2 regions of the Bacillus sp. MUM 13 genome follow, and region 2 is predicted to be linked to the other one. Evidence: riboswitches for the same ligand, from Rfam matches in the RefSeq annotation. Region 2 holds a riboswitch; the other holds the start of a gene.

Region 1 (7,511 bases), on a different contig from region 2:
TTTACTGGAATACCTTACAGATCTGCTTTCTTTGCTTTCTACTTTGAATTCTTTAGTAGCGAATACCAATAGAGCAGATATGAAAATGGATATTGATGTCCATTTAAATGTTGTCGAGTAGCCTAAAGAGTCAGCCATCAAGCCTCCAAGCATAGGACCAAGCAAAGACCCGGTAATGCTCCCTGTCTGTAAGGTGCCCAGGACACGCCCTGCAATCTCTTTAGGTGTTTGTGTGGATATGAAAGCTTGAGACATGGAAACAAAACCCGTAAAAAAGCCAGTGAGCATTCGCAAGACAAAAAGCTGCCACACAGATGTAACAAATCCCATTAAAAATATGGAGAGTCCCATTCCGAAGGCACAAAATATAAGGATTTTCTTTCTGCCTAATCTGTCGCCGATTCTTCCCCAGATTGGAGATACCAAAAAGGCAGTGACAAAAGTTACGCCAAATGTCAGCCCTGATGAGTGCTGAATATATTTTTCTGAATAATGGCCAAAGGTTCCGATATAGAGAGAAAGAAAAGGAAGAACCATGGTCGTGCTGCCGCCAATGAAAAAGTTGGCAAACCACATAATAACCAGATTCCGTCTGGCATGCTGTAATTTTTCCATCTATTCACTTCTTTCTGATTTTCGATTTCCGTAATATATATAGACTATTATTTCGTTACTCTAAATATTAGTATAAAACTATTTAACAAAGAAAGAAATAATTTTGTACCTTTCTTTTTAGATGCCTCACGGGGCACACATAATTCCCGGTTTCAGGTGCATATATCCATTCATTCCATAAGATTATTCAATGGTATAATATTAAACACATTCATTTACTTTTCGGGAGGGACCATGAAAACATTTTTTGACTATATTGAATCAAGCGGGAAATTAGACAATGGTAAAATAACAAAGAGAGAAAAAATTTATCAGGGAATGAACGGGAAGTATGTTGAAAGATTTTACATAGAAGATGGCCAAAGTTATATCTTTAAACCATTGACCAATACAGAGCAGCTTGGTAAGGAAATATGGGCGCAAGAGAGGATTTTATTAAATTTACCACTCTTCTATCCTAAAATCTTGGCGCACAGCACATCAAATGATCCTGAGAAAAGCTGGATCATTCTTGAGGATATGGGGCCGCTGCTCCATGTTTTTGAAAAAAATATCCTTGCAGAAGTTGTTCAGCTTATGGTCCAGTGGCACTCTTTTCCTGTCGGAGAACTAGCAGAAATACCTGTCAAAGGTCCAAAGCCAGGTATCGAATATATCTCAAAAGCAGTAATGAAAAAAAAGGAAGAGATACTGGATCTTATGAAAGGCTACTATATTTCCGCAGATCTGCTTCATAAGTTTTTCACAAAGTTAGAAGAAACAGTGTTTAATGATGAAATGGTGCTTTCACATGGAGATTTGCATCTTGGCAATTATGCAAAAACAAAGACTTCTATAGTTGTTCTGGATTGGGAACATGTTCACCTGAATTACAGGCATTGGGACTTGTATCATTTAATTGATATGTCTCATCCTGTTTTCCCTAAAAATACATCGAGTGAACTGAGAGAAGATATTCTAAATATGTATTGCAAGCTTGCAAACCAGCAGGGAGCTGCCATAGAACAAGAAAGTTTCTTTAAAGAATATTTTGTTTTCTCCTCTGTTTTTTCAATTTGGATGATTCTTTTGATTTCTTCGGATTTATTAATGGAGAATTCAAAATGGCCTAAAAATCAATTGCACAGCCAGCTTAATGAATCCTTGAGCTCGCTGGCACAATGCTTAAATAAAATATAATAGTCAGGTGCAGCTGCCCCAGTGAATGAATTTTTCATTCTGCTTATTTAAAGTTATCGTGAACAGGGCTATCAAAATATTTACATAAAGAATCAATGACAATAATAAATAATGTATACAATGATGTTTTGTTCAAGAAAGATATTTTTTGATAATGCAAGTTACTAAATCACTTTTTTGGGGAAATAACAAAATAAAAAGGATTTAGGGAGCGATTGACATGACTTCAGAAACTCAAACAAGCCAATCTGAAAGGTTTGAAACAGCATTTAACAGGTTACATAAATCCCTTATGCATAATGTGAAAAATGCAAGAAGCGATAAATTCACCGATCTTGTTTATAAAGGGAAGAGCCACGCGTTAATTCGTTTCTATGAACATGATTTGTGTCAATTTGCCAAGCTTCGCAATGCCATTGTCCATGAAAAAATTGAAGAAGGCTATTATATAGCCGAACCGCATATAGATATTGTCGAGAAAATTGAGAGCATGGCCGATGAATTCGAAAAACCTCAATCAGCACTTTCGATTGCAACTAAACCTGTTTACTATTTTTATGAAGATGATAAATTATCTGAAGTACTTGTGCTTATCCGTAAACATTCACACTCACGTTTTCCTGTTTACGATTCAAATGACTGCTATCTTTGGCTGCTTACTTCTGCAGAAATTGTAAAATGGATGGCGGATCACTTTTCTGAAACCAGCCTTGATCTAAATAGCATAAAAATTAAAGATATCCATTCTAAGCGTTTCAGGCATCACGTTGAATTTACATCACAGAACAGCACAGTGCTTGATGTGGAGGATATTTTTGAAGAATATCAGCGCAGAAATCAAAAACTTGAAGCTGTGCTGATTACCAAAAATGGAAAGCCATCCGAAAAACCAAATGGTATTATTACTACTTTGGATCTCCTGGAGGCAGAAATAAGCGAGTAGCCAATTAAAAAAACGTCAGGATAAGGTACCGGCTCCCGAAAATCAAGTGTGCAAATCTGCCTTTTCGGCAACCGCCTAACGAGGCGTTTTTCCTTGCTTAAAAGTCCAAGAACAAAGATGACTGTAGCTCCTAACTACAACAAGCTTGTTTACCAAAGCAAAGGCGAAGCATATACAATATATGCTTCGCCTTTTTAAAATTCGATATTAAACACCAGAAGTAAGCTTAGCTGCATGAATCAACATAGGAATAAGGGAATCTCCCATTAATAGAGTAATCCACGCAGCAAAAATCATGGCAAGGGTTGAAAAAGTACCTTCCTGTTCTCCGTATTCCATTGCCTTGCTGGTTCCAACTCCATGGGCGCTCATTCCAAATGCCAATCCTCTGGCAATTGGTGATTCAATAGATAGCCATTTAATAGCAGAAGGGCCAATAATTCCTCCCATTATTCCTGTAACGATTACAAATACAGTAGTTAATGCCGGCAGGCCGCCAATTTCCTTGGAGACCTCTATGGCAATTGGAGTAGTAATTGACCGGGGAAGAATGCTGATAATTAAGTCTGGTGCCATTCTCAAAAGCTTAGAGAAGGCGAAGGATGACAAAATGGCAACTATTACACCTGTAGTAATGCTTGTAATAATGATGCCAAGGTTTTTTTTAAGCAGCGCCCTATGCTTATAAATCGGAATGGCAAAAGCAACAGTCGCCGGACCGAGCAAATGAGAAAGCAATCTTGCTGAATGAATATACTGTGTTCCAGATACATGCAGGCAGCTGATCAGGGCAATCAATGCAAGCGGGCTGATCAAAAGAGGATGCATAAAAAAGTATGATCTTCTTTTATATATTTTTTTTGAAATCATGTAAATGACATAAGTTATTAAGGTGAAAAAGACCATGGAAATTATGATGCTTCACTTCTTTTCTTATTAGATATTTTTTCTGCAGTAAACGCCGTAGCGCCCATTACGATAAAGGTGCTGACGCCAATAAGCAGGAGGGCCTTAATACCCTGTAAGCTCAGGATTTCATCATAATTCACAATACCGACAGCAGAAGGAATAAAAAAGAGGAGCAATTCAGCAAGGAGCCAATTTCCGCCTTTTTCAATCCATTCAAGCTTAATTATTTTCAGCATCAATGCGGCAAATAACAAAATTAAACCGATCATTGAAGCAGGAACTGGTATATGAATAAAATGTTTAATTCCTGCACCTAGATAAAGGAAAATATGCAGAATTAATATTTGAATAATGATAGTAATAAGTTTCATTTTTCAGCACTCCTAAATAATAAAAAGAAGCGATATTTCGCTCCTCTTGTTAAAACTATATTACTATCATAATTATCATAAGTAAAATACATATTTAACATAATGAATATAACTTATAGTTATATGGTCATACTGGCCACCATAAAGTCGATGAAAGTCCTGCCAGCAATTGAAATGTATTTTTCTTTTTTGGTAATCAGAGCAAGATTCCAGGGAGAGACAGGGACAAGCTTAATAATTTTAATGTTTTTTTGATCAGCGCGTCTGCAGATTGAATCAGGAAGAATAGAAATCCCAAGATTAGCCCCTACCATTTCTGACATGAAATCCCACTGAGAGCTTTTAAAAAGTATTTTGGGTTCAAAGCCTTGCTGAATAAACTTTTTTCTCATGATTTCGTATAAGGCAAATTCTTCACTATAAAATATAAAGTCTTCCCCGTTTAATTCCTTTAAATGAACTGTATCGCGTTCTGCAAAACGATGCTCGGGGTGAACCAGCAATTTTAACTCATCGTAGACAATGGGGTGTATGCTGAAAACTTCTTCATTAACAGGCAATACAGCCACGCCCATTTCAAATTCTCCTTCTTCAACACTCTTTACAACTCTCGCAGCTCCATATTCTGTTATATTGATTTTAATATTAGGATACAAACGGTGAAAATTGGCCATCACTTTCGGGAAATACAGGCTGCCTACTATCGGCGGAACCCCTATATTAATTTCTCCCCTAGCCAAATGTGTCATATCATTTAAAGTTGTATGCATTTCATTTACTTGGGAAATAATTCTTTGTGCATACTCATATACTACCTGACCGGCATCGGTCAGCTCGCTTACTTTATTTGAACGCAAGATAAGCGGCATACCAAGTTCTTCTTCTAGACCTTTTATCATCTTACTGAGTGCCGGCTGTGAAATATGAAGAGTCTGTGAGGCTTTTGTTATGCTATTTTGTTTGGCTACTTCATAAAAATACTTTAATTGGCGAAAATCCATAAAAACACTCCTTCTTCTTTATTATAAGTAACAATCATGTAAAAAACCCTTATCAGATATACAGGCACATTTTTTCTGCAAAAACGTCTCTTTTCTTGTAGATTGTTTTTTTTAATGAGTTCTTCGGGCGATCACAGTTTGGAATCAGAGATTAGAAGGAAAAATGCCGAACTTCTGCGGGATTAGCGGGACAGGTGAGATGCAGGCAGAGCTTGGGATGCTCATTGCCCTCCCGCGGAAAGCAGGCATCCCGGAACGGAAATAAGCCAGCTTGTTCCATATTAATAAAGTTAACGAAAACTGCTTTAATAATGAAAGCATGTGATATTTCTCGGGAAAGCGCAAATAACGGCAAGACTCGTGAAAAGATGCAAAGAAGCATTCGTTTTAACTTGCGGTTTTTTTGAATTATGCTAAAATAATTCGAGTACAGTTAAACTTGATAAAAATCCGTTTAATAACGGTAGAGGTTGTTAGCTACCCTCTCAAAAAAACTAAGGAAAAACAGGTGTGCTTTCTTTAGCATTCCTGTTTTTTCATGTTAAAGGAGATTTATAGGATGAAAAAAGAAAAAGCCATAATTGTATTCAGCGGCGGACAGGATAGTACAACCTGCCTATTTTGGGCCAAGCAGCAGTTTGAAGAAGTTATAGCGGTAACTTTCGATTATAACCAAAGGCACAGCCTTGAAATACAATGTGCAAAGGATATTGCCAATGAACTCGGCATAAAGCATCATATCCTTGATATGTCACTATTAAATCAGCTTGCTCCAAACGCGCTGACCAGAAACGATATTGACGTAAAAGAAGGAGAAGACGGTGAATTGCCTTCTACATTTGTACCAGGAAGGAATTTAGTTTTTATTTCTTTTGCCGCCATCCTGGCACGGCAGCTTGGCGCCAGACACATTGTCACAGGTGTTTGTGAGACCGACTTCAGCGGATATCCGGATTGCCGCGATATATTTATTAAATCATTGAATGTATCGCTGAATCTTTCTATGGATGATTCTTTCGTCATACATACGCCGCTCATGTGGATTGATAAAGCGGAGACATGGAAAATGGCAGATGAACTAGGGGCACTTGACTTTGTCAGAAACAAAACATTAACCTGCTATAACGGCATCATAGCAATGGGGTGCGGTGAATGCCCGGCATGCTTATTGCGCAAAAAAGGGCTTGACGATTATCTCATGTCCCGAAAGGAAGCGTGACGCTATGACAGGTTTCAAAATTGTTGAAAAGCTTCAAAAAATAAATGAAGATATCCATAAAGAACAGCTTAAGTATCATCATAAAAGAGTGCTTGTCAGCAAGGAATTCACTTTTGACGCTGCACACCATTTACATTGCTATGAAGGGAAATGCAAGAACCTCCATGGACATACCTATAAGGCAATATTCGGGATCAGCGGCTATACGGATGATACAGGGTTAATGATTGATTTCGGTGAAATTAAGCAAATCTGGAAAAATGAAATTGAAATACATCTTGATCACCGATACTTGAATGACACCTTGCCATTGATGAACACGACAGCTGAAAACATTGTTGTTTGGATGTATGAAATGATGAGTGAATACTTAAAAAAAGACCTCAAATGGACAGAAGCTGGAGTAAGATTGGAATTCGTAAGGCTTTTTGAAACTCCTACTTCGTATGCTGAAGCAAGAAGGGAGTGGATGGAGGTTGAGTAAAATACCAGTAATGGAAATTTTCGGGCCAACCATACAGGGAGAAGGCATGGTAATAGGCCAAAAAACTATGTTTGTAAGAACGGCAGGCTGTGATTATTCCTGTGCCTGGTGCGACTCATCATTTACCTGGGATGGATCAGGCAAACAGGATATCAGACAGATGTCAGCAGAAGAAGTTTGGGAAGAGCTCCAAACTTTAGGCGGCAGCGGCTTTTCTTATGTTACGATTTCCGGTGGCAATCCGGCCCTTTTGAAAAATCTCAGCACCCTCATAGAACTGTTGAACACGCATTCAGTGAAAGTTTGTTTAGAGACACAGGGAAGCAAATGGCAGGATTGGTTTTATGACATTGATGAACTGACTCTTTCTCCAAAACCGCCAAGCTCGAAAATGGAAACAAATTTTACAATTCTGGATGAAATCATAAAAAACCTGAGAAACAATAAAAAAGGGAAAAGCTTCAGTATCAAAGTTGTTGTATTCGATGAATTGGATTACGAATATGCACTAACCGTTTACAAGCGATATCAAGGAGTACCCTTTTACCTTCAGGTAGGAAATCCGGATATCTCAACAGCTGATAATACAGAGCTTACCATAATGCTGCTTAAACATTACGAGGAACTTATCGATAAGGTTATGGCAGATGGCCGATTTACAGATATAAAAATACTTCCTCAGCTGCACACTTATATTTGGGGAAACAAACGGGGGGTATAACCATCTCCCTCGTTCAAAACAAAAAAAGTATTTTTTCCTGTTAGGCATGCTTATCACATGCCTAAGTGC
Region 2 (7,511 bases):
CCTATGTTAATCTATCGTCTGTAACCTCAAGCATATCCAGTATGAAAATAAAAATCGGAATACCAATAATCAGCCCCCATGTTCCAAGGAAATGCTCAGAAAAGATGAGCACGATAAATGTAAAGAAAGATGGAAGATTTGTTTTTGCCGACATGAACTTCGGATTAAGGATGTAGCTTTCCAGAGCATGCAGCACAATGATCATAATAATTACCGCAACGACTTTTGTAATCCCGCCGATGCTATAGGCAATGACTAAAAGCGGAACAAGTGAAATCAGGACGCCGGCAACAGGCACAAGCCCAAGGAAAAAAATCATGAGGCCCAGCCCGATCAGCTGCGGAAATCCTAAAATCCATAGAACAATGGTAGAAACAATGGCATTTGTGGCAGCGATGATAAACTGCACTTCAATCACTTTGCCAAAGGAATTAACAAACTTGCTTCCAAAGTGGGCAATGTTAATGAAGAAGTCACTAAATTTTCCATGCTTGAATTTTGTTGTAAAAGCGATGATTTTATTCTTCTCAAGCAGGAAGAACAAACTCAGCAAAATTGCTAAAAAGATCTGCAAAGCCAGCTTCCCGATATCGGATAAATATATGTATAGTGCATTGACTTGCTTTTGTACGTCAAGAGGAGATTTGAGCCTGTTGATATTATCAATGATCCATCTGATCGCCCTGATATCCGGAGGATGCTGATAAAAGTGCAGCATCTGCTTGACAAGCTCTGTAATCTGCAAAGTAATGACCGGAAGATATTTATATAGAACGATTCCAACCGTGGCGACAACAATTATATATAAGGTACTGATGACAAATTTCGGGCTTATATTGATGATTTTTTTTAAATGCCGTGTTATAAAGCTTTGCATCCTTCCCATAAGAAAGGTGAAAATGAACGTAAATAGAAGCAAATTCAGCATTTTGCCTATGCTAAATAAAAAAACCACCAGTATAAACAGCGTAATCAGCCTTGAAAATCCTTTACTTTGCAAATAATCTTTAACTGCACTCATTTTTCTACTTTATCTCCTTCTGACATATCACTTTTAAAAAAAATTTCCCTATTTACATCTTACACATAATCAGCCCTAAGCACTACATTAAGTATGAAAATACATTAAAATTTTTTCAATGTTCAAAGAAAAAGTAACCCGAAGAAATCGTCGCCTGGTTTATTGCACCAAGGAGACTTGCTGCCTGTGACGGGATATAATGCATAAAAAAGAGAGGCTCAAAAATCCGCTAATTGATGGAGTTTAAGAGCCACCCTATTAAAAGCTGAAATGATCTCCTGTTTTCCTGGTTCCTGATTTCCTTGGAAATGAACTTGTACTCTTTTGAGATGCAGGTTTATATTTCTTCATGTGGCCGCGTTCGAGTACTTCTTTTAGATAGGGGATGCCGCTCGGATTTTGCTGTTTAAGAAGCTCAAGCAGGTAGGTGATATCGTCAAGGGCCCTATGTGTCTGATGATTTGCTATTTTATGGAATTGAAGAAGTGTCAGCAGCTTGCTGTTAAGAAATCCGTATTCCTTCCAAGGCACCCCTCTCATCGTACAATGCCACTTCATCTCATTTATTTCTGGGTACATATGATAAAGGAAGCTGCGGTCAAACGATGCATTATGGGCAAAAACCGTATCTGCCTTAGCAAACAAACCGGAAATTTCTTCATCATAAAAGCTCTTTCCTTCCACTGATTCAAAAGGAATTCCATGTATCTTATAAGCACTGCTGTAATTTTGTCTTGCAGAATATGATAATGGCTCTCTTAAATACGAAGCCTCTTGGACTATATCCAGAACCTCACCGCTATTTGCATCATACGAAAACAGCTTTAAGGCAAGCTCAATGATTTCATCGCTTTTTGGGCTTAAGCCAGTTGTTTCGACATCGACCACCAAACCAAGATTTTTTTGCAGTGTCAAATTCATCATCCCTATTTCATAATATTTCGCGGGGCAGGCCGGCATGAATCAAAGTTTATTCTACTATACTAAAATTTCCGGATTCATTTCTACTTTTTAGCCTAAAATTAATTTCAATCAAACATTTCCTATGCAATTATAACCAATGTATTGACGGAAACATTCATTTTACTATACTATTACACTTTGAGTGTTAATAAACTAACGTGGTTCGTGACCCTCCCACGCAAAAAAACTAAGGAGAATAAGAGATTATGAACATTAAGCCCATGGTCGCCAACAGCATCCTGGCCGCCTTGTATATTGCCGTCTCATTGGCCATTGCGCCATTTGGATATGGCAGCATCCAATTCCGAATTTCCGAGATGTTTAATCATCTTGTTGTGTTCAATAAGAAATTCTTCCTGGGAATCATCCTGGGTGTTATCATAACCGACTTCTTTTCGCCAACGGCTGCCTATGACTTGATTTTTGGAGTCGGGCAATCAGTGATAAGTTTGCTGATTGCGATACTGACTGCACGATTTGTTAAAAATGTGCTGCTCCGCATGTTTATAAATACCATTGTTTTCACGATTACAATGTTCCTTATCGCACTGGAGCTTCACCTGGCCATTGGCCTGCCGTTCCTGCTGACCTGGCTGACAACTGCGGCGGGAGAATTTGCAGTCATGCTCGCGGGTATACCCGTTATGCTATCGCTTAACAGTAAGGTGAATTTTAATAAGCTTATTGAGCGCAATTAAGCCGAAGTGCATTTAGTGATAAGTCATGATAAAGAAGCAGGAATCAAAATGATTCCTGCTTCTTTGTTCATTATTTCCATTTACTGAACCAGTTTTTTATCTTCATTTTATTCTTATCAAGAAGTTCTTTCGAGGTTGTATGCTCCCTTTGCTTTTTCCATTCCAGAAAACTCGCGGCAGCTATCATCAAAATACCGCCAATAATCAGATACAGCCACCACGGGAGATTGCCCCACATAGACTTTGTATTCATATATACATTGAATACAAGAACTGCTCCCCCTGACAAAAAATACGATTTATACTTCATGAAAAATCCGGTTAAAATGGAGGCAAGAGAAATGGCGCCAATTACAATGGCATCATTTACTGTATTGCCTGCCATACTATCTGCCACTAAAATCAAAAAGACGAATGCAACAATCAGCAGCTCAATCAGCTGCGAGGTTTTTCCATAATAGAATATCTTCCTGAGCAGAATCGAGGAAATCACCATGACCGGTATTAATAGTACTTCCATGGATAGTATCTCAGGAACAGGTATTTGTTCCATAACAAGATAATAAGGATAGAGGCTTGCAGTAAATAATGCCGCCATATAAATTTTTCTTTCCATTTGTCCTTCTGTCCACATTCTGATAATCCCAAAGTAAGCCGCTATCAGACAAGCTGCTAGAATTTCCAATGTGGTGTATCGGAATACAGATGATACTAGTCTAACCTGAAGGCTCAACAAAAACAGCCAGCCAAATATACGGTACGCATCAACAAATGTTTTTGATGCTTCTCTTTTTATCAATCCCTTAAAGCGGCTTCTGCTCAAAAGCAGCATGATTGCTGTTAAGCTTAAAGTAAGGCCAATCCCCCCGCTGACCGGCAAGCTGCTGCCATAATTCGAAAAGAATATAAGAGCCAGCAATAAAGGAAGCGAAGCAAGGTTTTCCCACTTTCTCTTCATCAGGAGATACAGCGTAAAGGCCAGGAAAACAGCTGCACCCCCTGTCCAGACAACTTCCATCTCCTGCGGAAAGCCTGCTGTATAAGATTCCATCATGTACGCTGCACTTGTCAGCAACAGAAATGGAATTAAATACCACTCGATTATATTCTTCCATGTTTTAAACACAAACCATAAAACGATAATGATTGCCGCTGTAATGGACATTGTAACCGAAGTAAAATAATCCATTTTTTGAACTTCCCTGAAAAATAAGCATACCTGCAAGTAAAGGGCTGCAAATCCCGCATACGCAAAAATAAACCTTTCGCGATTGATCACTGTCCTTGCTGCACACAACGGGTAAAGCACCAGTACAAACAGATATAAAAACGGTGAAGCACCAGTCACAATGATCATCAGGCAGCCTGCTGGAATAGCTGCTAGATTGAGCAGATGGCTGTACCAGAAGAAATACAGCTTTCCGCTTCGTGAATACCTGCCTGCAATTTCACTGATAAGATAAAAAAACAATGGAGCTGCAAGGCAGCATGCAATTGTGTAATTCTGATTTTTGAAGTCAAGGGCGTCCAATATATATCCATAGGCCCCAGATCCCGTAAATAAAACAGCCAGCCATAGATAGTGCCTTTGATATTGACGGACGGATAAAATATTTATCATCGTTGCGGCAAGCATTAAACCTGCAGAGCCATACGGATTTAAGCCATCTGTATAAATCAAAAGATGTGAGATGAACGAAAGAACTTGCCCGCTGATAAAAAATACCGAAAAATAGCCGCTGTATGGTTTTCTCAGCAAAAACCCTGCGCTAATGGCTATTAGGGCCGTCATCATTAAATGCATACTTGCAGCAATATGGCCATCATACCAGGCGCTTTTCTCCGTTAAGTACAAATAAGACAGAAGCAGAGATAAACAAGCACTGACTGGAAAACCATATCGGCAAACTTCGCGAGCTGCCTTCTGTTCCTTTCCATAGGCAATAAAGAATAGTGCAGAAATCACTAAAAGGAACAGACAAGCTGTTAGCCACTCTTCACCCGCCACTTTTGCCAAAGTGAGAAGGAAGATGAGGCTTCCTTCAATATATAAGGTGCTTTCCCTGAATAAGCGCCATCTATTACTTGTATTAAACAGATAGCCGCCAGCAAATAAGACTGCTGAAAAGGCAAACATCATAGTCAATGTTTGTGAAATGGTAAAGTGATTAGCCATAGCCAAGTCATAGAGTGCAAGATTAATAAGCACTGCTGCCGGATAAGTGAACACCTTGTTTGCTGTTAAAAGCGCAATTGAAACAAACTGTGCCATCATGATAAAGAGTGCAATTGCCATTTGAGCATAGTTTTCTTGAAAAAAAAGACCATTCATATAGATGAAAACCAATGCTGATGCAATCATGCTTGTGTAAAGAAAATCTGTTGATAAAGGATGCTTGTTCCTTGACAGCAGCAGCCAAATTACCGCAAAAATGACTGGAAGCAGCCCTATTGCAACAATGTCTGCCTGTTCAAGGAAAGACGTGTAAACTAAGTGGAAATATCCATAGCTAAATAATGCACTGAAAACATAATCATAATATTTGCCTTTGTATTTCAAAGATAATATCAAGAATACGAGTGAAGATAATAGTACAGACATGGAATACAGCCAGTTGCCTTCAAATAAAGTTAAGATCACAAAGGTTTCAGCTATAATCTTAAATTGGATAAATTGAAATATATATGACCGGAATATTTGCAGGACTTTTCTTGTTTTAAGACTACTCACATTCCAAACCAGGAGCAGATTGAATACTGCTAATAGGAGAAATAACATCTCCATCGAAGGTGTAATGAAGGATAATCCAAAATAACTTGTTGCTGCAAATGTCGCAAGCGAAATAAAAATAAACACTTTCGACTTAAAAAAAGCGGCGATTTTATAGTAGATAAACAAACACACCAGACCGCCCATAAATCCAAGAAGCCCTCTTCCTTCTCCCTGAAGCGATAAGTACTCTCCGAAAATTTTATAATAGGAAGCTGACAAAATAGCGATTGGGATAAACATCCCGGCCAATGTCAAAAACGCAAAAGCAGTTTGTCTGATTTTCAGCTTCGCAGAGATAAATGCCATAACAGCAAAGAAAACCGATACCAGACTTATAAGTGAAACCTTAAGAACAGAATTTAAAGCCCCCCATGTGGAAGTGGCCAAAATAAGCCCGCCAAATAGAAGAAAAACCACTCCAGCTATCAAAACTGCTGCAATGTTTCTTTCCCTGATTTGTTCAGCCGTTTTTGCAGGCTTAGCAGGTGCCTGCTTGCTGAGGGCTGCAGAATCAGGTACCGCTGTTGGATTCTTCTCTTTTTCGTTTATCTCGGGATATTTCCGTGTTTCTGCCGCGATATTTACCTGCGGCGTTTTGGCGGCCAGATTGACGGGCTGTTCACTGTCAGCTCGATTTGTATCAGTGCTGCTTGCAGGCACATCCTGACTATAGTTTTCGGCCTTTTGGCTGTCCTCCTGCATCGCCTGATGTAGTACCTGATTATAATGCCTTTCATATGCGCTGCCGATTCTTATGTAATCTGTTTTCGGTATAAGTCTTTTTTCTCTTAGAATATCCAGCTCTTTATGAAACACTTCTCTTTTCTCGGCTAATGAAATTTTTGATCTTGATAAATCGCTCATGGAGGACCCCTTTCACCTGCTAATTAATGGAAGAAATTCACTGCTTTAATTCTACCATATCAAATCATAATGATGTGCGGGATTTCTGTATCCAAGAAATCCCATACTCACTTGCGGCTAATTAGGCTTACTTCATTTTATCTCCATCAAGAAAGATTTTAGAATCTAAAGGTATCACTCATTTGCAGGACTTGGCGGGATATTCATTTCAATTTGTCTTTGTGTGTCAATGGGTGTTCTATTTGGAACCTGGCTTGGATAGTTTACATCATTAGGGACGTTTTGTTTGCCTCGATCATTGTCATCAATCCCCTTGTTTTGGCTGCATCCACCTGCAGCTATTAAAAACATCATACACATGCCCAGTAACTTTCTCTTCATTCCTTCTCACTCCTTTCTAAAAAGCCCATTTATCCGTTTATTATCGTCTCCAAAGTTCTTCTTTATTATCATTCCGTAAAAGTCATTATCGGGTAATTAGGCAAAAAAAAGAGCCCAGCCAAAAGGCGGGCAAACTGTAACTGTTCTTAGCATGCTGATGGCTGGTCAACCACACTCGAATTTTCCCCATTTGTAATGCTGAAAAGATTATTATTGGTTATGAAGCCCCCGGAGTTGTTGGAGCCTGAGCCGTGAAAATTTTTGGAAGTGGATTTGGGTGAATTGTTAATCGAGTTCCCGAATTGAACTGTTGCTGAACCGCCAACGTTAATAATCTGAATAGGCATATTGCACATATAGGTCACTTCCTTCGATGTATGTGCGGGTTAATGTAGGGTATGCTTTTTGTACAGTTTTGGGAACATGCGGATTATATTGACATATATTAAACGTAGTTATAAAATATTTGCTATATAACAAACAAATTTATTTTTTGTTTATTTAATCTTAAAGAAGGTGATATCTTGGAATTATCCGATTTATTTTGGAATGCTTCGCTGCAAGAGCTTAAGCAGGGGTATATCCCAAAAAATGGTTCGTATATTTGCCTGTTATGCGGCGAAAGGACTGAAAACGGAGTCATATATCAGCACGAAAGCATTTTTTATGAAGCACAAAGATATATACGTGTTCATATCGAGATGGAACATGGTTCGGTTTTCAATTATTTAATACATCTTGATAAGAAGCTGACAGGGCTGACCGATCACCAAAATCATTTGCTCGGCCTTTTTTATCAGGGGAAAAATGA

What was found. A riboswitch is a leader RNA that binds a small molecule or an ion and turns the genes downstream of it on or off. The one in region 2 is predicted to bind preQ1.
Region 1: another riboswitch for preQ1. It lies ahead of queC (7-cyano-7-deazaguanine synthase QueC); the one in region 2 lies ahead of BIV59_RS11285 (QueT transporter family protein).

The regions. Positions count from the first base shown of each region.
Region 1 covers NZ_MLYQ01000071.1:6,959-14,469, reverse strand. The annotation lists gene BIV59_RS16535 (MFS transporter) at 1-615, opposite strand, end outside; gene BIV59_RS16530 (phosphotransferase) at 850-1,794, shown strand; gene BIV59_RS16525 (CBS domain-containing protein) at 2,015-2,737, shown strand; gene BIV59_RS16520 (LrgB family protein) at 2,945-3,565, opposite strand; gene BIV59_RS16515 (CidA/LrgA family protein) at 3,649-4,017, opposite strand; gene BIV59_RS16510 (LysR family transcriptional regulator) at 4,137-5,018, opposite strand; PreQ1 riboswitch class I at 5,479-5,522, shown strand; gene queC (7-cyano-7-deazaguanine synthase QueC) at 5,557-6,237, shown strand; gene queD (6-carboxytetrahydropterin synthase QueD) at 6,242-6,721, shown strand; gene queE (7-carboxy-7-deazaguanine synthase QueE) at 6,714-7,442, shown strand.
Region 2 covers NZ_MLYQ01000038.1:44,106-51,616, forward strand. The annotation lists gene BIV59_RS11275 (AI-2E family transporter) at 2-1,021, opposite strand; gene BIV59_RS11280 (exonuclease domain-containing protein) at 1,280-1,936, opposite strand; PreQ1 riboswitch class I at 2,137-2,181, shown strand; gene BIV59_RS11285 (QueT transporter family protein) at 2,191-2,682, shown strand; gene BIV59_RS11290 (hypothetical protein) at 2,753-6,319, opposite strand; gene BIV59_RS11295 (hypothetical protein) at 6,494-6,700, opposite strand; gene BIV59_RS11300 (spore germination protein) at 6,847-7,056, opposite strand; gene BIV59_RS11305 (DUF2087 domain-containing protein) at 7,225-7,511, shown strand, end outside.